DNA from 3 places in the Geobacillus stearothermophilus ATCC 12980 genome. Region 1 is predicted to be linked to each of the others. Evidence: riboswitches for the same ligand, from Rfam matches in the RefSeq annotation. Region 1 holds a riboswitch; each other region holds the start of a gene.

Region 1 (10,005 bases):
GCTTGAGCATATGAAAAAGAAAAATGAACGGTTGGCGAAATGGCTTCAAGAAGTGAAACAAGGATGATATAATGAAGAAAAAGGCCGTGTTCGATGCACGGCTTCTTTTTTTTACTTTTTGTTGTCAGCCAAGGCAGGCGGTCGGGGAAGATTGCGCCTGTTTGTGCGCAGAAACCGACTCAGTCTGCCTGATGGATGCCGGAATGGGGGGTTGCGCCGTGGGGTATCCGATTGTTCTTCATGTGCGCGGCCGCCGCGCGGTCGTCGTTGGCGGCGGGAAGGTGGCGGCGCGGAAAGTTTACGGTTTGCTTGAAGCAGAAGCGGACGTTGTGGTAATCGCCCCGGAGGCGGTGCCGGACATTGAAGCGCTCGCGGCCAAAGGAGAGATCGTTTGGCGTAAGAAAACGTTCGCTGAAGACGACTTGGCAGGAGCGTTTCTTGTCATTGCGGCGACAAACGACCGGAATGTGAACGAAGCGGTGGCGCAAGCAGCAGCGCCCGGCCAACTCGTAAATGTCGTGGATGACCCGAAACGGTGTGATTTTCATGTTCCCGCTGTCATCCGCCGCGGTCCACTCACCATTGCCGTGTCGACCGGGGGGGCAAGTCCGGCGCTTGCCCGCCGCATCCGCCGCGAGCTTGAGGAGAAGTATGGTGAAGAGTATGAGCCGTATCTTCAATTTTTGCAGAAGGCCCGCGATATCATTTTGCGTGAGGTGGCGGACGATGCCGCACGAAAGCGGCTGTTTCGGGCGCTCGCTGCTGAGTCTTTCCGGCAGCGGGGCCGATGGGATGAAGAGTTGGCCCAGCTATTGGTGAACGAAAAAGAACGAAACGGGGAAAGAGGGAAAGAGCCATGAACATTCCGATGTATATTGTCGATGCGTTCACTGACCGGCCGCTTTTTAGTTGTACAACGGAAGTTGATAGCTGGTTCAGCGGCTCGGCGGGGTTTCGGTGAACGCGGAAACAAGGTGTCCTCATCGGGATGGACACCTTGTTCAAGGCGGGTTAGGCAGGTCAATCATCCCAACGGTACGTCCAAAACCGCTCTGTTTTGAGCCAGGCAAGCGCATCGCCGCGCTTGGAGGCTGCCTGCATCAGCCCTTCGGTTTGCGAACGGTGGGCGCGGATGGCGGCCAGCTTCGTCTCGATCACCGTGCTGACATCGCGGATGACGTCTGGCTGGCCAAGATCTTGTTCACAGTTTTTCGCAAACGCCACACAATGGACGGTCGGTCGTTCTTCTTTCGGCCAGCGCGTCAAGGCGCTGATGACTGCAGCGCCGCATGCATCGTGGTCAGGGTGAACGCTGTAGCCGGGGTAAAACGTGATGACGAGCGACGGGTTTGTTTCTGCCACGATGGCGGCAATCCGGTCAGCGAGTTCGTTTTCATCCTCAAATTCGACCGTTTTGTCGCGATACCCGAGCAGGCGCAAATCGCGAATGCCGAGAACGCGGCACGCTTCTTCCAGCTCCTGCTTGCGGATGAGCGGAAGCGTTTCACGGTTGGCAAACGGGGGCACGCCCATGTTTCGCCCCATTTCCCCAAGGGTCAGGCAGGCGTACGTCACCGGTGTGCCGCTTTGCACATGCTGGGCGATGGTGCCCGAAACGCCAAACGCCTCATCATCCGGGTGGGGAAACACAACAAGTACGTGTCGTTCCTTCATCGCAAGCCCCTCCTTATGCGAACGGCGTGTCGCTCAGCTCAAGAGCGACAGCCAGTTTCCCTTCGTAATCGTGTCCGGCCAACAACAATTGTCCTTCGTTCGTCCATTCCCAATGGGTCAGCCCTTCGGCGTACACCCAGCCGATTTGAAGCTTCAGCCCGACGCGGTACGGCCCCGGGCCGGTGATTTTGCCGCGGGTGAAGCGGATGCGAGCGTTGCGGATGTAAGCGCCGGCGGAAAAGAATCGTTCGTTATGATGAGAGGCGTACGCCCCGTTCGTCGTTTCCAAATGGATGTATACGTCGCGATTGGCGAAGCGATCCAACGCCTCTTGAACAGCGGCGGCGTCAATCGGCTGCACGCGGGGTCCCTCCTTTAGCTGTTTTCTATTATTGTACATGACCAAGGCATAGGAACGGAAATATTTCGTCTTTCATTGTATATAGGAACGGAAATATTTCGTCTTTCATTGTATAATGAAGAACGGACACAGCTTGGACTCATCCGCACCTGAGAGGCGTTGAACAACGATTCAGCGAAAGGAAGGGTGAGGAGAAATGGGGTTTCAAGGCAATGGTGTCACGATGCTCAATTTTGACGGCACTTACCGGCCGCAAAAGCGATTGTTCCGCTTTCCGCACGAATGGATCGATCTGTCGGATGTGCCGGAGACGAATTTGTATTGCAGCGGGGAGGCTCTCGCCGAAATCGAACGGCGGCTGCGCCGTCGGCGGATGCGCGGAGCGGTTTTAATCGGGAACGGCAACTTCCATTATGTAAGCTATTTGCTCATAAAGGAGATGAAAGAGCCGTTTACGCTCGTCTTGTTTGACCATCATACCGATGCCGAAGGGGGGAGCGACCGCCTCATTTCATGCGGCTCGTGGGTCGCTTACGCACTCGGACATCCGCAGCTGCAAAAAGTCATCATTGTTGGTCCGTCATGTTCTCCAAGCCATCTTCGTTTATCTCCAAAGATTACAGTTCTTCCTTTCGATGATCACGATGAATGGCCGACGGCGCTTTTGGACGCTATTCCGACCGGGAGCGTCTATATCAGCATTGATAAAGATGCGCTGCGCCGCGAAGACTCCGTGACGAACTGGGATCAGGGGATGATGCCGCTTTCCCGGCTGCTCGCTTGTTTGCGCCTTCTGCTATTCTATAAAAAAGTGCTCGGCGTGGACATATGCGGGGAGTACCCGCAAGCGGCTGTCGATGTATTCCATCCGTTTTGCCGTGAAGCGCAGCAAAAAAATGAGCGTGCGAATACGGCCATTTTGGAGACGTGTTTTCAATATGCGGCGCCGCATTGCGGCCGGCTTAAGCAGGACGGATGGTGATCCCGCTTTTTCATTGGTGGAAAGAGCGCTTGACGGCAGACGGACAACGTCTGCGCTGGGAATAGATCCAAGCGGTGCAACAGTCAAATGCCGCTTCCGTACACAATGCGGAACTTAGTTTCGTCAGGGCGGACGGGGCGCGGCTCAACGTGCATGCGGGAAACTTTGGCAAACATCGTGCCGGCTTCAATCGTATCCAAAAACAGTTGGAGCGCGCTTTCATGCCCTTGGACTTCCATCTCCACCGTCCCGTCATCGTTGTTTTTCACCCAGCCGGTCAGCTGGCGTTTGAGCGCTTCGTGTTGGACGAAATAGCGAAACCCGACGCCTTGCACGCGCCCTTCGACCATGACATGAACCCGTTTCATCATGATTGAAGCCCTCCTTCGCTGCGGTCGCTTCGCTTCCATCATACCATGAAAAAAGGAGCTTGTCTGCTCAAGCTCCTTTTTTCGCTGCCGACAGCGCCTGCACCTGTTGTTGAATGAGCGTTACAAGCCGCGGATGATACCCTAAGTATGAGCATAAATGCCACTGTTGATCGGAAACAGGCATCGCTTGCAGCTTCCGTTCGACTGTTTTCATTAAAACGCCGGTAAACAGCAAATACGGCACGATAAAGACGCGCCGGTATATGGATGCCTGCGCCCGCTTGAACCCTTCGTCAAGCGTCGGGCGGATGGCGGCGAGAAAACAAACGTCAACGTGCGGCACGCTCGTTTTTTCTTGCAAGCGCCGGGCGATAGCGGCGATGTCGCGCTTCGTATCCGGGTCGCTGCTGCCGCGGCCAATCAGCAGAACCATTGATTCATGGTCAAGCGGCGCCGGCTGCTCGCCGATGCGGTCGATGATGATGTCAATCATTGCATCGTGGACGCCAAACGGCGCTCCGCAGACGATCTCCAAAGACGGATGGCGCTGTTTCGCTGCTTTAAGCGCAGCCGGAATGTCCTGTTTGGCATGTCCGGCGGATAGAAGCAGCAACGGGATGACGATCACACGGGTTGCCCCTTGGGCGGCGCAACGGTCAACGCCGGTCGCAATATCCGGCTCAGCCAGCTCAACGAAGCACAGTTCTTGAATCGGGATGTCGATGGCCGCCTTGCATTGTTCAACGAAGCGGGCTGCTTCTCGGCGCGCAGCCGGAACCCGGCTGCCGTGGCTGACGTACAAAATGGCTTCCATCGCCATTGCCTCACGAGGTGGCGCCAGCGGCTGCCGATGATGACAACAACCGCTCAAACCATTGAATGTTGGCGCGCAGCCGGACGACATCCCCGATGATGACCATGCTTGGATTTTCGATGCGTTCTTTGGCGGCAATAGCGGCGATTGTCGCCAGCGTGCCGGTGACCGTGCGCTGGATGGGGGTCGTTCCCCACTGAATGATCGCCGTCGGCGTATCCGGCGCCTTGCCGTATTTAATCAGCTGACCGCAAATGTATGGCAAATTGTGGACGCCCATGTAAATGGCGATCGTATCAATGCCTTTGGTGAGGCTTTCCCACTTAATGTCTTCGCGGGTTCCGTCGCGGCGATGCCCCGTGACAAAGGCGACGCTGGAGCTGAACTCGCGATGGGTGACAGGAATACCGGCGTAAGCGGCCGCCGCGATGGCCGATGTGACGCCAGGGACGATCTCAAACTCGATCCCGTGCTGAACGAGCGCTTCCGCCTCTTCACCGCCGCGCCCGAACACAAACGGATCGCCGCCTTTTAAACGGACAACTGTTTTTCCTTTTTTTGCATGCAGAACGAGTGAACGGTTGATCGTTTCCTGCTGCATAGCATGGTAGCCGGGCAGCTTGCCGCAAAAAATGAGTTCAGCGTCTGGCTTGGCATATGCCAGCAAGTCCTCATTAATGAGGCGGTCGTACAAAATGACGTCGGCTTGTTGAATGCATTTCAACCCTTTGACGGTAATGAGTTCCGGATCGCCGGGGCCGGCCCCGACCAAATATACTTTCCCCATCGTTGTTTCAGCCCTTTCTGTCGTGATCCCGTCAGCTGCCGGCAGCAGCGCAAACGTTCCGTTGATGTTCATTGTAAACGCCTGGCCGTGGCATGAAAACGACTTTGTAAAATCGTCTCCCACTCTTTTTTCGAGTGGGAGACACGGTATCGTTAATGGGTTTCCGATGCGGGGATGAATCCGCGCTCCCGCAAATACGCGAGCACTTGCTCGACACATTCGTCCACCGAATAACGATGCGTTTCGATGGTCAGCTCCGGCGCTTCCGGCGCTTCATACGGCGAATCGATGCCGGTGAATTCGCGGATTTCCCCGCGGCGCGCTTTTTGATACAGCCCCTTTGGATCGCGCTTCTCGCACTCCTCAATCGGGCAGTTGACATATATCTCAATGAATTCGTCTTCCTCGACTAAGCGGCGAACGAGCGCCCGGTCTTCGGCAAACGGCGAAATGAATGCCGTTAACACGAACTGGCCGCTGTCGACAAACAGTTTGGCGACTTCGCCGATGCGGCGGATGTTTTCTGTCCGATCGGCGGCGGAAAAGCCGAGGTCTTTATTGAGCCCGTGGCGGATATTGTCACCATCGAGAACGTAATTTTGAATGCCAAGCTCAAACAGCCGTCTGGAGACGGCGTTCGCCACCGTCGATTTGCCGGATCCGGACAGGCCGGTGAACCAAAGGACGGCGCTATGATGGCCGTTGCGTTGGCGGCGATCTTCTTTTGTCACCGATGTATGATGCCAAACGATATTCGTGCTCATCTCGCTCCTCCTTTAGCGTGTCGACGGGGTGACCGTTTCGCGTTCTTGCAGCCCTTTGATCAAAACGGCGGCCACTTCCGGACGGCTGAATGTGCTCGGCGGCACTTGGCCGTTACGCAACATTTCACGGACTTTCGTGCCAGAAAGGACAACGTGATATTGTGCGTCGTGCGGGCATGTTTTCGTCGATGCCATGCCTTCGCATTTCGTGCAATAAAAGCTGTGTTCGAAAAAGAGCGGTGTAATGCCAAGCTCTTCGGCTGTAAAGTTCGAGAAGATTTTTTGCGCATCATACGTGCCGTAATAGTTGCCGACGCCCGCATGGTCGCGGCCGACGATGAAGTGCGTGCAGCCGAAGTTTTTCCGCACCATGGCATGGAAAATCGCTTCGCGCGGACCGGCATAGCGCATCGCAGCTTGGAAGACGCCCAAGAAAACGCGGTCTTTCGGATAATAGTTTTCCAGCAGCACTTGATAGCTTTCCATCCGGATGTCGGCCGGAATATCGTCCGCTTTCGTTTCGCCGACGAGCGGGTTTAAAAACAAGCCGTCCACGATTTCAAGCGCGCATTTTTGAATGTATTCATGGGCGCGGTGAACCGGGTTGCGTGTTTGGAAGCCGACGACGGTATTCCAGCCGAGTTCGGCAAATCGTTTCCGCGTTTCGGCCGGATCGAAATAAAACGGAGCAAACTGGCCTTTGTCGGTCCGTTTGACGAGCGTAACCGCTCCGCCGACGTACACATCTGGTTTTTCAAACAGCTTGCGCACGCCCGGGTGAGCGAGTTCATCGGTTTTATAGACGAGCTTGGCTTCTTTCGTTTTATCCGGGCGGTAAATATCGGCGATTTCAATGACGCCGTAGACGTCGCCGCCATAAACGAGTTTCGCTTTGTCGCCGACAGTGAGTTCACTCGCTTTTTCTTCCGTCACCGCCAGCGTGATCGGAATGCTCCAGACAGTGCCATCAGCGAGGCGCATCGTTTCTACGACCGCATCGTAATCGGCTTTCGTTAAAAACCCGGTGAGCGGGCTGTAGGCGCCTGTGCCGATCAGCTCAAGGTCGCTTAGTTCGGCTTTGGACAGCTCGATCGTTTTCGTTGCTTCATCGATTGGGTAATCCGGATTCCAACGGTTGATCAATGTGCCGCCATGCGGAATGCTCAAACTCATGTTCATAACCTCCTAGATTGATAGATGTTCATTAAATGCCGCCGCCATGTTCATGAAGCGAACGCTCTTCTTCGGCGACTGTTTTTTTTAAGCTGATGACGCCAAGCGTCGCCAGGCAGACGCTGAAGATGGCAATCACCGTGTAAACATCGCTGTCAAGCAACAGTTTCACAAGGCTGTACGAAATGACAAGGGAAAATATTGGCGAAACAAACCACACTTTCAACAGTTGCACGACAATCCGCTTTTGCCAAATCGACATCCCGCTTTTCGCCGTGCCGATGCCGATGATCGCCGATGTCGTAATCTGCGTAAGCGGAACAGGCAAACCAAACAGCGACGAAATGATGACGAGCACGGCTCCCGTGCCGGAAATGGCGATTCCTTCAAACGGGGAGAAGTTTGTAATTTTCTTTCCGTTTGTTTCTAACACGCGATGCCCAAGCAACAGGGCGCCGGCAGCGACAAACAAGCCGCCGAAGATAGTTGCCGGCCCGACCGCCATCAGCCCGGCGCCGACGAGCGGCCCGACGGCATTGGCCACATTGTTCATGCCGGCGGAAAACGCCTCGAGAAAGCCCGTGACAACGAGCAAGGCCATGAATGTTTTTTGCCAGCGCCCTTGTTCAAGCTGCGGATATTTTCGCTTGAGCGTCAAAAACCATTTGCCGACAGCCAGCGTAAACGAAAAGGCGACGATCGGGATCACGATCCATACCGACACGATAAACAGCAGCTTATGAAAGTACAACGCCTGATAGGCGATGCCAACGCCGACGACTGATCCAACGGTGATCTCGCTCGTCGAGAGCGGAATGCCCATGATGTTCGCCGCAAAAAGTGAAATGGCCGCCGCCGTTAAAATGATGACGACGATTTTGACGGTGAGGATCGAAGACGGAATAATGCCCGACCCGATCGTTTTCACTACTTCTCCGCCGCCAAGGCTGCCGAGAAACACGCCGATGCCGCAAAGAAGGAGGGCCATCGACTTTTTCGGAATGGCGCCCGACCCGTACGCGACGCCCATCGAGGCGGCCGCGCCGCTCGCCCCGATGTTCATGGCGAAGAAAAAGGACACAATAAAGGCAATGGCAAGGAGCATATCGTTGTTCTCCCCTTATGTGAGATGGAGCCCGCACTCCGTTTTCCCCTGGCCGGCCCAGCGCCCGGAGCGCAAATCGTTCGGATCCGATGCCGGCGCTGTGCAAGGGGCGCAGCCGATGCTCGGGTAGCCCCGGTCATGGAGCACGTTGTACGGAAGACCTTGTTTATATACGTAATTCCAAACGTCTTTCCACGTCCAATGAATGAGCGGGCACACTTTAATGGAGCGGAATTTGTCGTCTTTATTGATGTACTCGACATGGCGCCGCGTCGGCGACTGTTCGCGGCGCAAGCCGGAAATCCAGGCGGTGACGCCGGTCAAGACTTCCCGCAGCGGAATGACTTTGCGCAACTCACAGCATTTGTTCGGATCGCGTTTCCATAGTTCATCGCCGAACTGTGCAGCCTGCTCCTCCAGCGTCAAGTGCGGCTGTTTCATCACGATGCGGAGCGACGGGTATTTTTCCTGTACGTTCGCGATCGTGTCGTACGTCTCTTGGAAATGCATCCCTGTATCCAAAAAGACGATTTCCGCATCCGGCTTGACTTGGAAAATCAAATCAATGAGCACAATCCCTTCAATGCCAAAACTGCACGCATAGACAATGTCATCGCCGTATTCGCGGTACGCCCAAGCAAGGACAGCCAACGCCCCTTTCGTTTCATCATCGGACGGAAAAGACGGTTTTTCGGCCGTTTCCCATTGGTCATATGTGAGCATCGTTTCCCCCTCCTTAAAAAACAAAGAAAATCAACATAATTAGTCGGATATTCATCCGGCAACGGGCAGCCTGGCGATAAAAACGCCCCTTCCATTTCGGAAAGAGCGGAAGAACGAGGGACGCCTTATCTTCCAAAATGGATCCCATTTTGCTGGAATTAGCACCTTGCCAAACGCGGCAGGTTGCCGGAGTTCATCGGGCCAGTCCCTCCCCCGCTCTTGATAAGCGTATGTAATTTATATTGATTAAATTTTAACACAATTGGCGCTAATGTCAATCCTAGTTTTTCGATAGGAATTTTTTTATATACATAGGCAGCTTCGCGATGCTTCCATCCGGTGACGGAAGGAGAGGATTACCGCTTGCGCAGGCTTCCGAGCTCCTCAACAATGGCCTGTATTTCGCTTGAACTGAACGTTTCACGCTTCATGACCATGTCGTAAATGTCTTTCAGTTCGTCATACCATGCCTCGGAAAAATGGGCCGGCTTAATCGCATCAAAATTGAGCACTTTTAATTTTTTCTTCAGTTGTTCAACGATATATTCGACGTTTTCTGCGGACGGTTTCGATAAATCCATGGTTTCGCTCCTTTCGTGGCAGGTTATCATGTATTGTACCACACCGGCGGTGAAAAAGGGGAGAGGCAATATAGTCCGCGCCAGCGTTAGGTGGTAAAATATAGGTGCATGTGCACGAGCTGCTAGAAAGCAGCTATCAAGCGCTTGGATGAAAAGGGAAAACTAATGCCAAGAAAACGGGATGGAAAGGAGTGGCTGCTTCGATGGTCAAAGTGTTGTTTGTTTGCCTCGGCAACATTTGCCGTTCGCCGATGGCGGAAGCGGTATTCCGTCATTTGGTGAACGAACGGGGGCTTGACGGACAGATTGTCGTTGATTCAGCGGGAACGGGCAGCTGGCATGTCGGGGAGCCGCCGCATGAGGGGACAAGGCGGATTTTGAGTGAAAACGACATTGACTATTCCGGCATCCGCGCCCGGCAAGTCGGGCGCCGCGACTTGGAGGAATTTGATTACATCATCGCCATGGACGCCGCCAATTTGAGCGATTTGCGCCGGCTCGCCGGGCCGAATTCGCCGGCGGTGATCGCCCGGCTGCTTGATTTTGTCCCGGATCGGGAAAAAGACGATGTGCCGGATCCGTATTATACCGGGAATTTTGCCGAAGTGTACCGCTTGATTCGCTCCGGCTGCGAGCATTTGCTTGACGCGATCGTCCGCGATCATCGGCT
Region 2 (10,005 bases), 410 kb from region 1:
CAAATGTTCATCCATCAATTGGAACAGGTGAAGCTTGCTGTATTCGCCGACGATTTGGCCATGGCGGTTGGCCACGATCATCGTGTTTGTCACGCCGGCGGCTGTTTTTTTGGCGACCGAACCGGCGACGAAATGGACGCCGTACGTTTGCGCCAATCGGGAAGCGAGCGCCTTCGCCCGTTCGGCGCCTTCGTCGGCAATTTCATCCAGGCGCGTCAAATCGTAGCCGGTCGTCCATAACTCTGGCAGCACGATGATGTCAGCGCCGTCTTTGGCAGCGGATTCCACGGCCTGTTCGGCTTGCTGTTCGTTTTTTGCTGGATCGCCAAATGCAATGTCAAGCTGCAGGCAGGCGATGCGGATCGTCATGAGCGTTCACCTCGGAAAAAATTTTCTTTACATTTTGCTTTTAACGATATATGATGTTGCACTAGAATTTCAAGAATGTTTGAGAAGGTGTGGACGATGACGATCGAATTTCCCTTTTCCGAACTGCTTGAACAGCTGCCGAAGCAGTTTTTCGCCTCGCTCGTGGCGAAAGTCGGTGCGAAGATCAAGGCGGGTTATGATGTGATCAACTTAGGGCAGGGCAATCCGGATCAGCCGACGCCAAAGCATATCGTCGAGGCGATGCAGCGGGCGGCGGCCAATCCGAAATACCATAAATATTCGCCGTTTCAAGGCTACTCGTTTTTGAAAAAAGCCGTAGCGGCGTTTTACGCGCGCGAGTACGGGGTGACGATCGACCCGGCCCGCGAGGTCGCCATCTTGTTCGGCGGCAAAGCCGGGCTTGTCGAGCTGCCGCTTTGCCTCGTCAACCCGGGCGATGTCGTGCTCGTCCCGGACCCGGGTTATCCGGACTATTGGTCGGGAATCGCGCTCGCCCGCGCGCGGATGGAAATGATGCCGCTTGTCGCGGAGAATGAGTTTCTGCCGGATTATTCGGCCATTCCCAGGGCGGCGGCCGACCGGGCGAAACTGATGTTTTTAAACTATCCGAACAACCCGACCGGCGCGACGGCGACGAAGGAGTTTTTTGCTGAAACGGTGGCATTTGCGGAAAAGTACGGCATAGCCGTTGTGCATGATTTTGCCTATGGCGCGGTCGGCTTTGACGGCCAAAAGCCGGTCAGCTTTCTAGAAGTGGACGGGGCGAAAGACATTGGCGTTGAAATCTACACGTTCTCGAAAACGTACAATATGGCCGGCTGGCGCGTGGCGTTCGCTGTCGGCAATGAGCGGATCATCCGTGCCATTGAGTTGTTGCAAGATCATTTGTACGTCAGCTTGTTCGGCGCCGTCCAAGAAGCGGCGGCAGCTGCGCTCCTCGGCCCGCAAGACTGCGTCGCGGAGCTCGTTGCCTTGTACGAGGCGCGCCGCAATACGTTTATTCATGCTTTGCGCGCGACGATCGGATGGGAAGCGCCGGCGCCGTCTGGATCATTTTTCGCCTGGCTTCCGTTGCCAAAAGGCGCATCATCCGCCGAATTTGCCGATCTGTTGCTTGAGCGGGCGCACGTCGCCGTCGCCCCAGGCATCGGTTTTGGAAAACACGGCGAAGGGTATGTGCGCGTTGGATTGTTGACCGATGAAGCGCGGCTTCGCGAAGCGGCGGAGCGGATCGGCCGGCTCGGATTGTTTTGAAAAAAAGAGCGGCAATGAACCGTTGACGGGACAACGTTGACCAGGCTATTTTAAAAAAATAATTGACAACGGCGGCAAAGGCTGTCATAATTCAAAGTAAATTTGCCAATCGTTTGACAAGTGCATAAACGAGCAGGCTTTCTTATCAAGAGCAGGCGGAGGGACGAGCCCAATGAAGCCCGGCAACCGGCTTGGCGCACGCTAAGCACGGTGCTAATTCTTGCAGCGGAAACGCTGGGAGATAAGAAGAGCGCCATGAATGAATGACGCCTCTTCTTAGGAAGGGGCTTTTTTATTTCGCCATATATTGAAAGAGGGATGGACGATGAGTGCAGTCATTGCGACGTATTTGCTTCATGATGAACACGATATTCGCCAAAAAGCGGAAGGAATCGCGCTCGGCTTGACAGTCGGCACATGGACCGACTTGCCGCAGCTAGAGCAAGACCAGCTTCGCAAGCATAAAGGGGAAGTCGTTGCGATCGAAGAGCTTGGCGAGAGCGAGCGGGTAAACGCCTATTTCGGCAAGCGGTTGAAGCGGGCAATCGTCAAAATCGCTTACCCGACCGTCAACTTCAGCGCCGATTTGCCAGCATTGTTGGTGACGACGTTCGGCAAGCTGTCGCTTGACGGGGAAGTGCGGTTGCTTGATTTGGAATTTCCGGAAGAATGGAAGCGGCAGTTTCCGGGGCCGCGCTTTGGCATCGCCGGCATTCGCGAAAAGGTCGGAGTGTACGACCGCCCGCTGTTGATGAGCATTTTCAAGGGCATCGTTGGCCGCGATTTGGCGTATTTGACATCAGAGTTGAAAAAGCAAGCGCTTGGCGGCGTTGACTTGGTCAAAGATGACGAAATTTTGTTTGACAGCGATCGTCTGCCATTTGCGAAGCGCATTACAGAAGGCAAAGCGGCGCTCGAAGAGGTGTACGAACAAACAGGCAAGCGGACGCTGTATGCCGTCAACTTGACCGGCAAAACGTTTGAACTGAAAGAAAAAGCGAAACGGGCGGCTGAGCTTGGCGCCGATGTGCTGTTGTTCAACGTGTTCGCCTATGGATTGGACGTCCTACAAGGGTTGCGGGAAGATGAAGAGATTTCCGTTCCGATCATGGCCCACCCGGCGTTCAGCGGCGCGATCACGCCGTCGGAGTTTTACGGCGTCGCCCCGTCGCTCTTGCTTGGAAAGCTTTTGCGGCTTGCCGGCGCCGACTTTGTTCTGTTCCCGTCGCCGTACGGCAGCGTCGCCTTGGAGCGCGAGCAGGCGCTTGGCATCGCCCGGGCGCTGACCGATGAACAAGAGCCGTTTGCCCGGGCGTTTCCAGTGCCATCGGCCGGCATCCATCCGGGCTTGGTGCCGCTCCTTGTCCGCGATTTTGGCCTTGACAGCGTCGTCAACGCCGGCGGCGGCATCCACGGCCACCCGGACGGGGCGATCGGCGGCGGAAAGGCGTTTCGCGCCGCCATCGACGCAGCGCTGGTCGGCCGTCCGCTTCGTGAAGCGGCGAAAGACAACGAGGCGCTGCAAAAGGCGATCGACCGCTGGGGCGCTATTGAGGTGGAAGCATGACGAAACAACTCGTTCTTTTTTGCGATTTTGACGGCACGATCACGGAAAACGACAACATCATCGCGATTATGAAACAGTTCGCCCCGCCGGAGTGGGAGGCACTAAAGGACGACATTCTCGCCCAGCGCATCTCCGTTCAGGAAGGCGTCGGAAAAATGTTTTCGCTTCTTCCGTCAGCGCTGAAAGGGGAGATTGTTGACTTTTTGCTTAGCACCGCCCGCTTGCGCGAAGGGTTCCGCGAGTTTGTCGCATGGACAAAAGAGCAAAGCATCCCGCTCTATATCGTGAGCGGCGGCATCGACTTTTTCGTCTATCCGCTGCTTGAAGGGCTCATTGAACCGGAGCGGATTTTTTGCAACGGCTCCGATTTCAGCGGTGAGACGATCCGCATCACATGGCCGCATGCATGTGACAGCCGGTGCCAAAACGGCTGCGGCTGCTGCAAGCCGTCGCTATTGCGCAGGCTTGCCCGCCCGGACGGGTATCACGTCGTCATCGGCGATTCGATCACCGACTTGGCGGTGGCCAGGCAAGCCGACTATGTGCTGGCGCGCGATTTTCTGCTTGAAAAATGTCAAGAGCTTGACCTGCCGCACGCGCCATTTGCGACGTTTTTTGACGTGATGGATGCGTTGCAGCGAATGGAGGTGATCGTATGAGCATCGTCGTGAAAAAGTGGAACGAGCTTGCGGAAGTGAAAGCCGAGCTCGCCGCCCGCGATTGGTTTTTCGCAACAAGCGGCAATTTGTCGATCAAAGTGACGGACGACCCGTTGACGTTTTTGGTGACAGCGAGCGGCAAGGATAAGCGGAAGCAAACGGATGAGGACTTCTTGCTCGTTGACGCTGCTGGCCGACCAGCGGAGAAAACACATTTAAAGCCATCAGCGGAGACGCTGCTGCATGTGGAAATTTACAACCGCACAAACGCCGGTTGCGTCTTGCACGTTCATACCGTGGACAACAATTTGATTTCTGAACTGTATGCGTCAAACGGGGAAGCAGTCTTTTCCGGCCAGGAAATCATCAAGGCGTTTGGCATTTGGGAAGAAAACGCCGCAGTGCGCATCCCGATCATTAACAATGACGCCGACATCCCGACGCTGGCTCGGGAGTTTGCGAACCATGTTCATGGCGACGCCGGCGCCGTGTTGATCCACAACCACGGCATTACCGTCTGGGGACGAACGGCGTTTGAAGCGAAAAAACATTTGGAAGCGTGGGAGTTTTTGTTCAGCTGGCAGGTGAAGCGGCTGCTTTTGCAACGGGCCGGCCTGCCGGTTGGTTAATATACATCTTTTAGAAGGGGGATTTTGACATGGCCGTCATCAAAGTGAGAAAAACAGGTGAAGTGATTACAGGAGAGGAGAATGTGCGCGCCTTTTTAAACAGCCAAGGCGTCCTGTACGAGCATTGGGACATTGCCAAACTGCCGGAGCATTTGCGCGACAAATACGTGCTCACCGATGAAGAGAAAAATGAAATTTTGGCGGCGTTCAAAGATGAAATTGAAGACTTGGCGGCGCGCCGCGGCTACAAAACATGGGATATCGTCGCTCTGTCCGATGCGACGCCGAACTTGGATGAACTGCTGAAAAAATTTGAACAAGTGCACATCCATACGGAAGACGAAGTGCGCGCCATTACGGCCGGCCATGGCATTTTCATTATCAAAGGCGACAAAGAGACCGGCTATTTTGACGTCGAGCTGGAAGCCGGCGATGTCATTTCCGTGCCGGAAGGGAATCCGCACTACTTTACGCTCATGGACGACCGCCAAGTCGTAGCCGTCCGCCTGTTCATCAACCCGTCCGGTTGGGTCGCCCATCCGTATGAAGAGAAAGAAGAGGCTGTCCAATAATGAGAACACCCCGTTGCCAGGCAAGGCAGCGGGGTGTTTCGTTCTGTATGGAGAGGAGCGCTTGCCTCGATGACGGAAGGAGAGACCGCTAAAACGATTCGGTTAACAAAATCATAAACAAAATGCCGATAATAAAGGCGTACGTCGAGATCCGTTCGTTGCCGTCGCCATGGCTTTCGGGAATGAGCTCTTTGTAAATGATGAACAGCATCGCCCCGGCGGCAAACGCTAACCCGTATGGAACGAGGCCGCGGAAGAGAGAGGTTAAATAAAAGCCGAGCAAAGACGTCACAATTTCGACCGCGCCGGTTAACGTGGCAATGACAAACGCTTTAAAGCGGCCAATCTGCTGATTGACTAAAAACAAGGCGACCAAAAATCCTTCCGGCGCGTTTTGCAAGCCGATGGCCAATGCGATCAAATTGCCGATTTGCGAAGCGCCGTCTGAGGCGTAGCTCACCCCGACTGACAGCCCTTCGGGGAGATTGTGCATCGCAATGGCGGCGATGATGAGCATCGCCTTTTCGTCGAATTGCAAGCCGCTTTTCGTATGCTCCAAGTCGATATGGGGGACGGTCATCTCAAGCAACGTTAACACGAGCACCCCCGCCGCCAATCCGATGGCGAGCGCCTCAAAACCGCCGGACCGCAGGGTCTCGGGAATAAGACTTGTCATCGAGGCCGCCATCATAATGCCGGCTGAAAACGCGAGGAGTACATCGCGCCAGCGGTGGGTGAGCGATTTGGCCATAAACAAAATCGGCACAGCGCCAAGTCCGGTCGATAAGGCGGACAGCACACTGCCGGTCAATACCCCGTTCATCCAATTCCCCCTTCATCAGCCTTTATTTTTTCATATACGCTGTTTCCACAAATGTGACAATCGCCCAAGCGCTGCCCTATAACAAAATTATCATAGCGAAAGGAACGGCCGCTGGCGAGAAAAATGGACCAGCGCCTGGCAAAAACGGTTGCCTGCCTGTTTGCTGTTCAAGTATAATGCAAGTAAGAAATGGTTAAATGCAAAGGGTTGGATGGCATGGAACAAAAAAAGCAAGAACTCGAGCAATCGCTAAAGTTGTTTATCGTATTGTCGCGGGCTTACCGCGCCGTAAGCGACCAAGTGAACAAATCAATCCACTCATTCGGGGTCAATCCGACCGAATTTGCCGTGTTAGAATTGTTATACCATAAAGGGGATCAGCCGCTCCAGCAAATTGGCGAAAAAATTTTGCTGGCGAGCGGGAGCATCACCTACGTCATTGACAAACTGGAAAACAAAGGATTGATCGTCCGCCGCGCCTGCGAAAAGGACCGGCGCGTCACGTACGCGTCCATTACAGAAGAGGGGCGGCGGTTTATTGAGCGCGTATTTCCCGAGCATGCGGAAAAAATTCACGAAACGGTTTCGGCGCTGACGGCGGCAGAAAAAGAGCAGGCGATTGCGCTGCTGAAAAAATTAGGATATGGGGCAAAAACAAGGGGCTGACGCGAGGTCGGCCTCTTTAATTTTGCCGGAAATGGATACGTTATATAAAGAACATACCATAGCCAGCAAAAAAGGAGAGATCACCATTGATGGTTCCAGTAGGGGTATCGAATCGCCACATTCATTTATCAAAAGAACACATGGCGGCGCTGTTTGGCGAAGGCGCCGAGCTGACGGTGCTCAAGCCGTTGTCGCAGCCTGGCCAGTTCGCCGCCAAGGAAACGGTGACGGTCGAAGGGCCGAAAGGGAAAATTGAAAACGTCCGCGTCCTCGGACCGGTCCGTTCGCTCACCCAGCTTGAAATTTCGAAAACCGACAGCTTCAAGCTCGGCGTCGCGCCCCCGGTCCGCTTATCCGGCGATATTGACGGAACGCCGGGCATTACGATTCACGGGCCGAAGGGGACGGTGACCGTCGACAAAGGGGTGATCATTGCCAAGCGTCACATTCATATGACGCCGAAAGATGCCGAGACGTTTGGCGTCCGCGATAAACAAGTTGTGAAAGTGAAAACGCAAGGGGAGCGGGCGCTCATTTTTGACGAAGTGATCGTCCGCGTCAGCGAAGATTTTGCGTTAGATATGCACATTGACACCGATGAAGCGAACGCGGCCGGCTTGAAAACGGGCGATTATGTCGAACTGCTTCCATCGTGAAACCATCCGCGCCAAAGGCGGACAAAGCACCCTCTCGGTACAAACGAGAGGGCGCTTCCCATTAATGCGGCCGCTTCTTCTCTGATGCTAGTGTGCCGACAAGATGAAACGGCGCATCACGCTGAATGGCGTCAATGACGCCGCTGCTGATTTCTTGATGGGTGAGCCAACGCGTGCTGTGCTCTTCGATCACGAAGCCAAGCTGAATTTGCCGGTACAGGCAAGCGGAAGACAAATGGAGTTCCCGCTTTGCCTCGGCCGGATGGGCCCGGCTGCCGGGCACGTGGAACAGACGCCAAGGACCGGGATGTCTGCTATTTTCCCGGATGATGGTCGGAAACGCCTGTTTCCCGTCGCTGTGCACCCATGCGACAACAAGGTCGAAGGCTCTGTTTTCATTGATTGTTTGGTGAATCAAGGAACATAGTACATCATGATCGCGATAATCGACCAAAAGCGGGGTAATGGCCTAAAGATGTGCGGCGCGGGCGATGAGCCGTTCCATCCGTTCCCTGTTCCGGGCGACGATGGATATATGGTACCCTTCTCGCACGAGCCAAAGCGACACGTCGGTTAACATGCCTGTCCCACCGATGACGAGTGCGTACATGGTGGTTCTCCTTTCGGATTAATGCGATGCTCCTTTCAAATAGCGGTCAAACCAATCGACGATATGGCGAAGACGCTCAAGCCGAAGAGCAGGGTTGCCGGTGCGCGACAAATCGTGGTTGGCGTCCGGAAAGCGGACGAGCTTTGTTTCCCGCCCGAGCTGCTTTAAGGCGACAAACAGCTGTTCGGCCTGCTCAATTGGGCAGCGGTAATCGCGTTCGCTGTGCAAAATCAAAAGCGGTGTGCGCATGTGTTTGACGTATTTGAGCGGCGAATGATGCCAAAGCCGCTCAGCGTCTTCCCAAACGTCGCAGCCGACTTCCCATTTCGTGAAAAAGTAGCCGATGTCGCTCACGCCAGAGAAGCTGAGCCAGTTGGAAATCGAACGTTGAGTGACAGCCGCTTTGAATCGGTCGGTATGCCCAACGATCCAGTTCGTCATAAATCCGCCGTAGCTGCCGCCGGTGACGCCAAGCCGTTCTTTGTCAATAAAGTCGAACTTGCTGATGGCGGCGTCGACGCCAGCCATAATGTCTTCATAATCCATGCCGCCATAGTCGCCGCGCACCGCATTGACAAACGACTGGCCGTATCCGTGGCTGCCGCGCGGGTTCGTAAACAGCACGGCATAACCGGATGAAGCGAGCAGCTGCAATTCATGGAAAAACGTAAATCCATACATCGCATGCGGCCCACCGTGAATTTCGACGACAAGCGGCGCCTTTTCCCCTTCGTCAAGCTCAGGCGGTTTCATGATCCAGCCTTGAATCTCCAAACCGTCCGCCGATCGATACGTAAACGGTTCGGCATCGGCGAACACCACTTCGTTTTCGAGCGCTTCATTGGCACGCGTAAGCCGCGTTTTCGTTCCATCGGCAAGCGAGACCGCATATAAATCGCCAACGGACGTAGGCGAGCTGATGGCGGCGATGGCTTGCTGTTCACTTGGGTGGATGGCTAAACCGTATAAATGGAAGTTGCCTTCGATCACCGGAACGATCGGGCCGGCGAGCGAGACGAAATACAAGTTGACGCGTCCGCGCTCCGAGGCGGTGACATACAGGCCGCTTCCGTCGCTCGCCCAAATTGGTCCCGGCCCTTTCGCATCAGCGTGTGTGTCGCCGACCATGGCATCGCCGAGATGGACATCCCAATCGGCGGTCAACACCCGCTTCGTTCCACGCTCCGGCTCAAAGACGTAAAGCCGGTGAAGCGTAGCCCCGAGATAAGCAAGATCATGGCCGATGGCGGCGAGCTTCGTTCCGTCCGGCGACCAGGCGAGCGAAGCGAATGTGCCGCATCCGTTCGTCAAGTTCGTTTCCGCTTTCGATTCGAGATCAAGCAAAACAATGTCGCGCGTAAAGGTTGTGTCCGGATCCTCGTTTCGGTTGGCGACAAAGGCGAGCGTCCGTCCGTTTGGCGAAATCGCAAACGAACCGATTTCCTCCTCGCGGCCCGTCAACGCTTCGCTTTTTCCTGACAGCACATCGATGCGCGTGAGCACCGCCCGTTTGCCGTCAAGAAAACCCGACGCGTCTGATTTGTAATACAGCCGCTCGACCACGCGCGGTTTCAGGTCGGCTCGCTTCACTTCTACCTTTTCCGGTTCTTCGCGGTCTTCAATCGTTTCATCATCGCCAAGCGTCGTTAGGGTGATGAGAAACGTCCCGTCCGGCGACCAAACGTAATCGCGCACACCGTTTTTGAAAAACGTCAGTTGGCGAGCCTCACCGCCATTGGCGGGCAAAAGCCAAAGCTGTGTGCGTCCGGAGCGGTCAGATAAAAAGGCGATTATTTCACCTCTTGGGGAAAAACGCGGCTTCATGTCGCGCCAGCGGCCGAACGTCCATTGACGGACGGAGCCGTCTGCCGCCCATATCCATAAATGGGAGCGGTATTGTTTTTCCTCATCAATCGATTTTTCCACAAACACGGCGCGCGTCCCGTCCGGCGCGTAGTGCGGGTCGCGCACCGAGCGGAGGCGAAGCAAATCTTCCGCCGTTATGCCGCGGCGTTTTGTCGGTTGTTCGTTGTTGTTCATCAGTTGGCCCCCTCTTTCTTTTAAGTAAAATGGAACTACATTGTATATTTCGTCTTCCGAAAGACAAGATCCTGCCTAAAACAGAAAAAACGAACGCCCCCATAATGGACGTTCGCTTTTTGGCTATGCCGATAATTTT
Region 3 (10,005 bases), 210 kb from region 1:
TCGCCTGCCCGGCGAGTGTCGTGCCCATCGGTTCGATCGTGCCGGAAATCATGAGCGGCACGCGGCGACCGACCGCTTCAAACGCCTTCGAAATGCCGAGAAAACCGGCTTTGACATTCAGCGTATCTTGGCACGTCTCGAGTAGGAGAAGGTCGACGCCTCCTAAGAGCAGTCCGCGCGCTTGTTCTTCGTAGGCGGCGACGAGTTCTTCAAACGTTGCGCCGCCTGTCACCGACAACGTTTTCGTCGTCGGCCCCATCGAACCGGCGACAAAGCGCGGCCAGTCCGGGGTGGAGAACGACTCAGCCGTTTGTTTGGCGAGTTTGGCCGCTTCGATGTTCAGCTCAAGCGCCAAATGACCGAGGCCATATTCGTCAAGCACGATGCGTGTCGCTCCGAACGTGTTCGTTTCAATGATATCAGCACCGGCTTCTAGGTACGCTTCATGAATGCGGCGGATGATATGCGGGGCGGTGAGGGTCAAATATTCGTTGCACCCTTCATACGCCTCGCCGCCAAAGTCGGCGGCCGATAGGTTGGCTCTTTGGATCATCGTGCCCATGGCGCCATCGATGACAAGAATTTTTCTTTGCAGCTGCTGTTCTAAGGTGACGTTAGCCATGAACAACCTTCCTTTCTTTGGCGGCCGCTTCTTTTTCGTGAATGTAGCGGACGAGCTCGACTGTCATGTCATAGCGCAAGAACGGCGTGATCAAATAAATGCCGTTAAACAAATCAAACGCAGCGTCAATGAGCGATTTGGCGATAGCGATGCCTTCCTTGGCTGCTTGCACCGGGTCGCTGCCGCAGGCGGCCATGCGGGCGCGAATCTCGTCAGAGAGCGTAATGCCCGGCACTTCATGATGCAAAAAGTCGGCGTTGCGCGCGCTCACAAGCGGCATAATGCCGATGTAAATCGGCGTGTCAAGATGCTTGGTTGCTTCGTACACTTCAACGATTTTCTCTTCCGAGTAAATCGGCTGGGTCAAGAAATAGTGGGCGCCGCATTGAATTTTTTTCTCCATTCGCTCAACTGCTTTATCCAAATGGCGGACGTTCGGGTTGAACGCAGCGCCGATCGAGAAGTTCGTTTTTTGCCCAAGCGGTTTGCCCGAGTACGACAGCCCTTCGTTAAACTGGCGGATCAAGCGGATCAAATCGAACGATGATAAATCATACACCGACGTTGCTCCTGGGAAGTCGCCGATTTTCGACGGGTCGCCGGTAATGGCGAGCACGTCGGTGATGCCGAGCGTATGCAAGCCCATCAAATGCGACTGTAAGCCGATCAAATTGCGATCGCGGCATGTAATATGCACAAGCGGGCGGATGCCGAGTTGCTCCTTGATGATCGTGGCGACAGCGGCGTTGCTGATGCGCGGCGTGGCGAGCGAGTTGTCGGCCAACGTCAGCGCATCGATGCCGGCGTCATGGAGCGCTTTCGCCCCAGCAAGAAACTTGTCAATGCCGAGTTGCTTCGGCGGATCTAGCTCCACAATGACCGAGCGGTACGTGCGGGCGAGCTCGGGAAGCGGAGTCGGCGCGGGCCGATCGGCTTGCACCGATACAGATGCCGTGCGCCGCTTCACCGTTTTTTCCGTCACCGGCGTCCGGTCGGCGAGCGCCTTTGCCATTGCCTCAATATGTTTCGGCGTCGTGCCGCAGCACCCGCCGATCAAGCGCACCCCTTGGTCGCGGAACGCTTTGGCTGTTTCCTCGAAATATTCAGCGTTCGTCTCATAGACAAGCCGGCCATCGCGGTAATCCGGGAGGCTCGCATTCGGATACGCCGACAAAAACGCCTGCTTTGGCAGCGGCACTTCCTCGAGCGACCGAAGCATATGATATGGACCGAGACGACAGTTCAGTCCGACGACATCGGCCCCGAGCGCCTCCAGGCGGATAAGGGCGTCCGCGAGCGGCGTGCCATCTTGCAAGACGCCGACTTCATGGAGCGAGACGTGAGCGATAATCGGCAAGTCGGTCTCTTTGCGGGCGATGGCAAGCACCGTCTCCAACTCTTCCAAATCGTAATACGTCTCGAGCAGCACGCCGTCGACTCCTTCAGCCAGCAGGACAAACAGCTGCTCGCGAAACGTCCGTTTCACTTCTTCAAGCGTGACGACGCTTTTGTTTAACGTGCGCAGCCCCCCGATCGTTCCGAGCACGTATGCCCGCCCGTTCGCCGCTTGCCTGGCGAGCCGCACCGCCGCGCGGTTGATGGCCGGCACCTCATCTTCAAGGCCGTAGCGGGCGAGTTTCACATAGTTGGCGCCGTATGTATTCGTCTGAATGACGTCGGCGCCCGCGGCGATATACGCTTCATGAATATGGACGATTTCATCTGGATTGGATAAATTCAATTCTTCAAAACAACGGTCAATGCCGTGCGAATATAAAAGCGTTCCCATCGCCCCGTCGGCGATGAGAATGCGCTCTTTCAACTCATCCAGCAATCCCACGTTCGATTCCCCCGTTTCTCCGTAGTAAAAGAAAAAAGCCTTCTATAAGAAGAAGACTTTTCATTCGCTTCTTCTTATCTTCCAGGCTTCCGCCTGTCTGGATTTAGCACCTTGGCCGCGGGCCAGGTTGCTGAGGGTTCACCGGGCCAGTCCCTCCCCCTCTCTTGATAAGAATGCCGGTATGCAATTGTGCGGTGACGTTTTGATGATTACTATATAATTTAATGTATTTTTCGAAATTATTCAATACGGTGAAGAAGGAAATTTCAAAAGTTAAAGAGATTCAGATAAAAAGAGCGGCTCGCGTCAAGGGCTCGGCGCTTTCCCGCATCGGGGGCAAAACTGAAAATCACGCTGCACATGTTCTCCGCAGTATGGGCAATACTTGTTTGTTTTCTCTTTGCCTCCAAATCGGACGTTCAGTGGGTCGGGCTCTTCCTCGCTGACGACAATGTCCAATAAGGACATGCGTTGTTTTCCCGTCGCATTTTTGTAATGGTAAATTGCTTGAAATACACCGATGGCGATGACGACAAGGCCGAAAAACGGAAAAAAGCGGGCGGCGGGAAACGGCGAGTCCGCGGTGATGGAGAAGGTCATCACCATCCAAAAGATGCCGAACAACACAGCGGCGATGCTGCCGAACAGCCCTTGCATCGACGGGACGCGGCCGGGTTTGATGCTTTTCAAGTGGATTCCTTCTCCATTCGTTTCATGTTGGTTGGGATTATTATACCATATGATGATGTAGGAAACATGGGATGACGTAATAAAAAAGAAGCATTGTATCTCCTCCCTTACCTTGTACTAATCTCTTAAAAGCATCTCTGTTTCATGTCAATAGCACGAAATATGTCGAAATATGTAAAAAAAAGATAAAATTATCGAACGATTTCTCTTTTTTTTTTTTTAGAGTCAAGGTGTATAATTAAAATGGATGATATTAACAAGGAATTTACTAGAAACCGCATCGCAGACAGGAGTGAAGTGGGTGAAACAATGGTCGTGGCCGTATTTTATTCTGATTAGCCTGCCGCTTGTTGTGTTGATTGGAGTTGCTTTTCGCCTAAAAGCGGCCAGCATGCCCATCAAAATAGGATTTATTGTATTGGTGCTGCTTTACGGCGGGGTTTATTCTCGTTTAGTGCGAAGGATGAGATAGACACAGAATGTTTTTGAAAAAAGTTTTGATCGATTATCATTTACTGGAAGGAGATGATAGGTTATGAGTTTGCTGGCGCTTGTTGCCGGGACGCTCGGCGTGTCACAGTCAATCGCGACGACGGTTGTTTCGATTGTGTTGACCGGCTCCACTCTCATTTCTATTATTCTTGGGATCACCGCTATTTTGTCAGGTGGAGTCGACGTCATTTTGGAAATTGGGTGGTCAGCTTTTGTCGCGACGGTGAAAAAAATAGTGGCGGAACGAGGAAAAGCAGCAGCGATTGCATGGTAAAAGGCAAAACGGCAGGGGAAAAACTCCCTGCCGTTCCTAATGAGTAAATCAATGTGGGGGAAGAGAAATGAAACTCGTATGGCTGTTATATCAACAACGACAACGAAGCAGTTTGGCGCCGTTGCAGAGAAAATCGCCTTTTTCCCCGAAGATGACCATGTTCTTGGTGGAAGCGGCGAAATGGCTTGTTTCATCGGCTGTGGTTGTAGCCTTTTGCGCTCGATCCTCGACGCTGTTTCGCCCTTCTATGGTTATGGGAGCTCTTTTTTTCATGTCTGTCAGTCCTTTCATAGGAGTTTTGCTTGAGTCCAAAGAGGCATTGCAACGTCAATACCATTATCATTATGTGCGTCTGTCTGGAGTGCGGGATGACGAGGTGTGGCAGCGATTGCTCAAAATCCACTATGCTGTGTCTCTTCTGCGGCTATTGCCGATTTGGTTGCCTCCTTCCATTGGGTTGATGATGATGTTCGGGATCACAGGCGCATCATTCGTATGGTTTGGACATACGATGTTGTTGCTTCTTTATGTGACATCGCATATAGTGCGTGGCTCAACTTTTAGAGCGATAGGCGCATTTTCTGCCTTTTTCTTTCGAATGGCATCATTCGCGATTGGTTATGTCGTGCTTGCGGCGATTGTGCCGTTGCTGCAATTGTCCCGCCAAGCGGTTCGAATGTATGGGTTGTCGCTCTCTTACCTTGTGTATATGGATGGTTATGTTGCTCATTGGCAACAGCTGTTTTATGAACGCATGACAAGTTGGAGGGAAGGGTGGTTATTTTCAAGTGCAACTTTATCATTCATCGGTGCTGGATTCGCTCTGTTGGCTTTGATTTGCTTTTCTTTCACTCGTGCGTCTCATTCTGACAAGACAGCGTACATGCTATATTCATGGCATCAACGTGTCATAGAGTCGTTAAAAATTCGCAGCACGAATAATGCAATTTTATATAAAGATCTTTGTCTGTTAACACGCCAAGCCCGTGAGTTGACGAAACCGCCTTGGTCGCTATTTTTGCCAGGGGAATGGTTTTTGGTCGCAGGAGCGAATTTGGCGCTGTTGCCGATTGTTCATAACGGGTCGATCATTTTGTTTTTGTTTATGTTTGAAATGTATATCGTCATGACAGGGACGTTGCGGGCCATTACCGACGTCTTTCGCGACATTTTTCAGTTTGAAAGCGAGATGGAGCGTCTCACTGTGTTTCGTCTTCTTTCTCCACCTCCTCTTGTACCGTTAATCGAAGCGAAATGGACGCTGCTTGAGCGATTAGGCGTCTACCCATGCATGACGGCAGTAGGATTGCTACTTCTCGAATACATAGGATTATTGGGGATGCGTGGAGGGCTTTGGGCAGCAATGGGAGCTGTGGTGATGATGCCCGTCTATTCGCTTGTTGTCAAGCGGATTTTGCGCACCGATTATGAAGTATTCTGCCTTGTTTTAGCCAGCGGTGAGCAGGCGGCATTGACATCTCCGCGTGATTATGCGGGGTATATGGTGATTGCGGCCGGAAATCATTCGTTTCATCGCTTGTTGATTTACATAACCGTTTTTTCATCACTTCTTTCTGCCTTTTTTATGCTTTTGAAAGGTTGGAGTTGGGCATGTTACAGCGTTTTGTTTGTCTTGATGCTGTACCTTGTATTATGGAATAGTTCTCAATATGCTCGGCGCACTTGAGGAGGCATTTGCGGTGATCAGACGAGCGATTCACACTCATTTGCCGTATATGTTATTGTCGTTAGGTGTGTACATTGTATGTTTTGCTTTTGGAGCAGTGATTTTTTCACAAAAGCTTACGATTCATCCGACTTCCATGGCGTTTTGGACCACTTTAGGCCACAACTTGATGGTTGGAGCCATTTTGATGGTTGGCGGATGGCTGACGCTAGGAATGGCCAATACCCTTTATCTCGGTTACAACGCAGCAATGCTAGGCGTGATCGTGAGAGGAGTCGCCACAGGATATGGCATGCAGCCGTTGATGACCGGTGTCTTTCCTCACGCGATTCCTGAAATCATCGGCCATATCTTGTTTTGTACATTAGGGTACGAGACATGGCGGTTTCTTCAAATCGTCAAAAAAAGAGCAAGAGGAGAAGAAGAAACGCTCTATATACGGGATATCCTCTTTTTACTAGTGCTGGCGGTCGCGCTGCTCATCATCTCAGCATGGTTGGAATCAACGGTGTCTCATGTATAAAAATAGACGGGTCTAAAAAGCAGGAGGCTCTTCACCACAACATGTACTTGACAAGCAATACAGCTTCCTGCACAAAGATTTGAAAAAATCACGGATTTGTTGATTTTCCCTTACAAGCGTAAATAGAGTTCAGAAAAAATCAAGTACAACTTTTGGTGAAGAGCCAAGCAGGAAAAGGGGAAGAAATAGATGGAACCGTTATTTTCATTGCAAAACTTGACGTATCGCTATGATGGGGGAGCCACGATTTTTCAGCAGTTCTCATTTTCCATTTTTTCAGGGGAGACCGTGCTTCTCACCGGCCCCAATGGAGTGGGGAAAACGACTCTTTTGCATATTATTTCGGGATTGCTCGATAAAGGAGAGCTGCATTATCAAGCCTTTTATAAAGGCAATCCGATTCAGCTTCCCGACATGCGCGCTCATTTGTCTTATGTGACATCCGAGACTGTCATGTTTTCAAAATTGACGGGTTATGAAAATATCGAATGTTTCCGGCTTTTATGGAAGCTGGATCAACAGTACGTCCGCAAAGCGAACGAATTATGCAGTCTGCTTGGAATGGAGGAGATGCTCCCGCTCCCGGTGGATCAGTATTCATTAGGAACAAAACAAAAACTGCATATTGCGATTGCTTTAGCCCGCCCGGTCAAATTGTATTTGATGGATGAACCGTTCAATTCCCTTGATAGGCTAAGTCGCGATCGGTTGGCGGAGTGGATTCAAGGCGACCGTCAACATGCTTATCTCATTGCTTCTCACGTTCATCAAGAGCGCTTCCCTGGCTCCCGCATAATCTCGCTTACACGTCCAAACAATGAAGACAAAATAGAAAAATGACGGCGGGATCTTCAGGAAAAATTCAGTTTTCATACGTGTGATCAAGGATTTTTCCGTTGCACTTTCCACTCTCCTATGTTCTAATTAGGAATAGTGAACATCAAGAAGACGGAGGGCTGGAAGTGAACGGGGAAGAGATCATCCGCTTCGAGCGAGTGACGAAGGAATACGACGGAACGGTCGTATTGGATGACGTCAGTTTTGCGATGGAGCGCGGGAAGTTTTATACGCTGCTTGGCCCGTCAGGGTGCGGGAAGACGACGATTTTGCGGCTGATTGCCGGGTTTATCGAACCGACGGAAGGAACGATTTATTTCCACGGGAAGCCGATTCAAAACGTCCCGCCGAACAAGCGGCAAGTCAACACTGTTTTTCAAGACTATGCATTGTTCCCTCATCTCGATGTGTTTGAAAACGTTGCGTTTGGTTTGCGCGTGAAAAAGATGAAAGAAACCGACATTCGCGAGAAAGTGAGGGAATCGCTTCGGTTTGTCAACTTAGACGGCTATGAGCGCCGCCGCATTCAAGAAATGTCCGGCGGTCAGCGCCAGCGCGTCGCGATTGCGCGGGCGATTGTGAATGAGCCAGAAGTTTTGCTCTTGGATGAGCCGCTATCGGCCTTGGATTTGAAGCTGCGCACGGAAATGCAGTACGAACTTCGTGAATTGCAGCGCCGCTTAGGGATTACGTTCATTTTTGTCACGCATGATCAAGAAGAAGCGTTGGCGATGTCCGATTACATTTTTGTTCTAAATAAAGGAAAAATTCAGCAGTTTGGGACGCCGAAAGACATTTACGACGAGCCTGTCAATCGATTCGTCGCCGATTTCATTGGCGAATCGAACATTTTGTCAGGGCGCATGATCGATGATTTCCTCGTCGAATTTGCCGGCAAACAGTTTGCGTGTGTTGACCGCGGCTTCGCGCCAAACGAACCGGTCGATGTCGTCATCCGCCCGGAAGATTTGGAGCTCGCGGCGCCGGAAGACGGGCAGATCGTCATCCGCGTCGATTCGCTCTTATTCCGCGGTGTCCATTATGAAATTTGCGGCTATGACGAAAACGGCAACGAATGGCTTGTTCATTCGACGAAAAAGGCCGAAGTCGGGGAAACGGTCGGCCTTCGTTTTGAACCGGAAGCGATTCACGTCATGCGACTCGAAAAGGAGGATGAGGACGCATGACGGAACGGGCGTGGCGGAACTGGTATTTAATCCCTTATGGCATTTGGCTTGTGCTGTTTGTCGTGGCCCCGATTGTCTTTTTGGTGTATGAATCGTTTTTGGATCTTGACGGCCATTGGACGTTGTCCAACTACAAATCCGTGTGGACGCCCATTTATTTGAAAATGATGGCGTATTCGTTTTGGTATGCGTTTTTAATCACGCTTGTGTCGCTGCTCATCGGCTATCCGACCGCCTATTGGCTGACGAAGACGCGGCACAAGCAGCTATGGCTGTTGTTGCTTATTTTGCCGATGTGGGTGAATTTGCTGCTGAAGGTGTATGCGTTTTTAGGGCTGTTCGGCACGTACGGGCTGACCAACGCTTTGTTGAAAGCGCTGGGCGTTGGGCCGCGGCAGCTGTTGTTCACCGATTTCAGTTTTGTCTTTGTGTCGGTGTACATTTTTATTCCGTTTATGGTGCTGCCGATTTTCAACGCGCTGGAGGAGCTGCCGCCATCGCTTGTCGATGCCGCCCGCGATTTGGGCGCTTCGGCTTGGACGACGTTCCGCCGCGTCGTCTTCCCGCTCACGCTTGGCGGGGTGAAGGCCGGCTGCCAGGCGGTGTTTATCCCGGCGTTGTCGCTGTTTATGATTACGCGCCTCATTGCGGGCAACCGCGTCATTACGCTCGGCACGGCCATTGAGCAGCATTTTCTTGTCACCCAAAACTGGGGGATGGGGGCGACGATCGCGGTTGTGTTAATGATCGCGATGGCGGTCATCGTCGTCCTGACAGGAAGCGGAAGAAAAGAGGGAAGCCGATGAAACGGACGCATTGGTGGGGACGTGTGTACCTGTTAGCCGTGTTTGCTGTGATGTATACGCCGATTGTGTATTTGATGTATTATTCGTTCAACAGCGGCGGGACGATGCACGATTTTCAATCGTTCACGTTTAAATGGTACCGCGACGTGCTGTCCGACGACCGCTTGCTCATCATCGTTTTGAATACAATCGTCATTGCGCTGTTGTCGGCGGCGGTTGCGACGATACTTGGGGTCATCGGGGCGCTCGCCGTTTACTATGTCAAGCGGCAACGGACGAAAAACGCTCTTCTCGCCCTCAACAACGTGCTGATCGTCAGCCCCGATGTCATCATCGGCGCTTCGTTTTTGCTGCTGTTTACAATCGCTGGCATCAAGCTCGGCTTTACGTCCGTGCTGTTGTCTCACATTGCTTTTAGCGTGCCGATTGTCGTGTTAATGGTGCTGCCGAAACTCGAGGAAATGAGCCCGACGCTGATTGATGCGGCTAGAGATTTAGGAGCCAGTCATTGGCAAGTGCTGTCCGGTGTGGTGCTGCCGTTTTTGGCTCCGAGCATATGGGCGGGCTTTTTCATGGCGCTTACGTATTCGCTCGATGACTTTGCCGTGACCTTTTTTGTCACGGGAAATGGGTTCTCGACGCTGTCCGTGGAAATTTATTCGCGGGCGCGCCAAGGCATTTCCTTGTCAATCAACGCATTGTCGACGCTTCTGTTTTTATTTACCATGCTGCTCGTCATCGGCTATTACGTGCTCAGCCGAAAAGGCGGCCGCTTGTACGGGATAGGGGGGCGAAAGTAGGTGAGACGGCTTGTCCAAGGATTTGCGGCTGTGTTCATCGCCGCGTTCGTCCTGATGTTTGTCACTCATCGGCTGAACGAAGCGGAAGGGTACGGCGGAGGCAAAACGGTGACGGTCTACAACTGGGGCGATTACATTGACCCCGCGCTCATTCGCGAATTTGAAAAAGAGACAGGGTGGAAAGTGATTTACCAAACGTTTGATTCCAATGAGGCGATGATGGCGAAAATCGCCCAAGGCGGGGCAA

What was found. Region 1 has a riboswitch for S-adenosylmethionine ahead of QSJ10_RS02020 (phosphoadenylyl-sulfate reductase). Riboswitches for the same ligand answer to the same signal wherever they lie in the genome.
Positions count from the first base shown of each region.
Region 2: linked by a shared signal. The riboswitch ahead of mtnW (2,3-diketo-5-methylthiopentyl-1-phosphate enolase) and the one ahead of QSJ10_RS02020 (phosphoadenylyl-sulfate reductase) in region 1 are both predicted to bind S-adenosylmethionine.
Region 3: linked by a shared signal. The riboswitch ahead of QSJ10_RS03165 (bifunctional homocysteine S-methyltransferase/methylenetetrahydrofolate reductase) and the one ahead of QSJ10_RS02020 (phosphoadenylyl-sulfate reductase) in region 1 are both predicted to bind S-adenosylmethionine.

Region 1 covers NZ_CP128494.1:373,192-383,196, forward strand. The annotation lists gene QSJ10_RS01965 (PX domain-containing protein) at 1-67, shown strand, start outside; gene QSJ10_RS01970 (precorrin-2 dehydrogenase/sirohydrochlorin ferrochelatase family protein) at 219-860, shown strand; gene bshB2 (bacillithiol biosynthesis deacetylase BshB2) at 1,021-1,674, opposite strand; gene QSJ10_RS01980 (YojF family protein) at 1,688-2,035, opposite strand; gene QSJ10_RS01985 (arginase family protein) at 2,232-3,017, shown strand; gene QSJ10_RS01990 (acylphosphatase) at 3,101-3,385, opposite strand; gene QSJ10_RS01995 (sirohydrochlorin chelatase) at 3,456-4,202, opposite strand; gene cobA (uroporphyrinogen-III C-methyltransferase) at 4,213-4,989, opposite strand; gene cysC (adenylyl-sulfate kinase) at 5,142-5,753, opposite strand; gene sat (sulfate adenylyltransferase) at 5,766-6,926, opposite strand; gene cysP (sulfate permease) at 6,958-8,031, opposite strand; gene QSJ10_RS02020 (phosphoadenylyl-sulfate reductase) at 8,047-8,754, opposite strand; SAM riboswitch class I at 8,877-8,983, opposite strand; gene QSJ10_RS02025 (DUF1128 domain-containing protein) at 9,111-9,335, opposite strand; gene QSJ10_RS02030 (low molecular weight protein-tyrosine-phosphatase) at 9,539-10,005, shown strand, end outside.
Region 2 covers NZ_CP128494.1:783,812-793,816, forward strand. The annotation lists gene QSJ10_RS04260 (carbon-nitrogen family hydrolase) at 1-369, opposite strand, end outside; gene QSJ10_RS04265 (pyridoxal phosphate-dependent aminotransferase) at 466-1,644, shown strand; SAM riboswitch class I at 1,784-1,892, shown strand; gene mtnW (2,3-diketo-5-methylthiopentyl-1-phosphate enolase) at 1,970-3,211, shown strand; gene mtnX (2-hydroxy-3-keto-5-methylthiopentenyl-1-phosphate phosphatase) at 3,208-3,870, shown strand; gene QSJ10_RS04280 (methylthioribulose 1-phosphate dehydratase) at 3,867-4,499, shown strand; gene QSJ10_RS04285 (1,2-dihydroxy-3-keto-5-methylthiopentene dioxygenase) at 4,529-5,071, shown strand; gene QSJ10_RS04290 (ZIP family metal transporter) at 5,160-5,894, opposite strand; gene QSJ10_RS04295 (MarR family winged helix-turn-helix transcriptional regulator) at 6,111-6,560, shown strand; gene QSJ10_RS04300 (phosphate propanoyltransferase) at 6,650-7,216, shown strand; gene QSJ10_RS04305 (Rossmann-fold NAD(P)-binding domain-containing protein) at 7,278-7,634, opposite strand; gene QSJ10_RS04310 (Rossmann-fold NAD(P)-binding domain-containing protein) at 7,686-7,826, opposite strand; gene QSJ10_RS04315 (S9 family peptidase) at 7,845-9,866, opposite strand; gene QSJ10_RS04320 (amino acid permease) at 9,990-10,005, opposite strand, start outside.
Region 3 covers NZ_CP128494.1:579,622-589,626, forward strand. The annotation lists gene metH (methionine synthase) at 1-622, opposite strand, end outside; gene QSJ10_RS03165 (bifunctional homocysteine S-methyltransferase/methylenetetrahydrofolate reductase) at 615-2,462, opposite strand; SAM riboswitch class I at 2,534-2,636, opposite strand; gene QSJ10_RS03170 (zinc ribbon domain-containing protein) at 2,769-3,152, opposite strand; gene QSJ10_RS03175 (hypothetical protein) at 3,454-3,624, shown strand; gene QSJ10_RS03180 (uberolysin/carnocyclin family circular bacteriocin) at 3,688-3,918, shown strand; gene QSJ10_RS03185 (hypothetical protein) at 3,986-5,605, shown strand; gene QSJ10_RS03190 (stage II sporulation protein M) at 5,619-6,128, shown strand; gene QSJ10_RS03195 (ABC transporter ATP-binding protein) at 6,318-6,968, shown strand; gene QSJ10_RS03200 (ABC transporter ATP-binding protein) at 7,091-8,152, shown strand; gene QSJ10_RS03205 (ABC transporter permease) at 8,149-8,958, shown strand; gene QSJ10_RS03210 (ABC transporter permease) at 8,955-9,758, shown strand; gene QSJ10_RS03215 (ABC transporter substrate-binding protein) at 9,759-10,005, shown strand, end outside.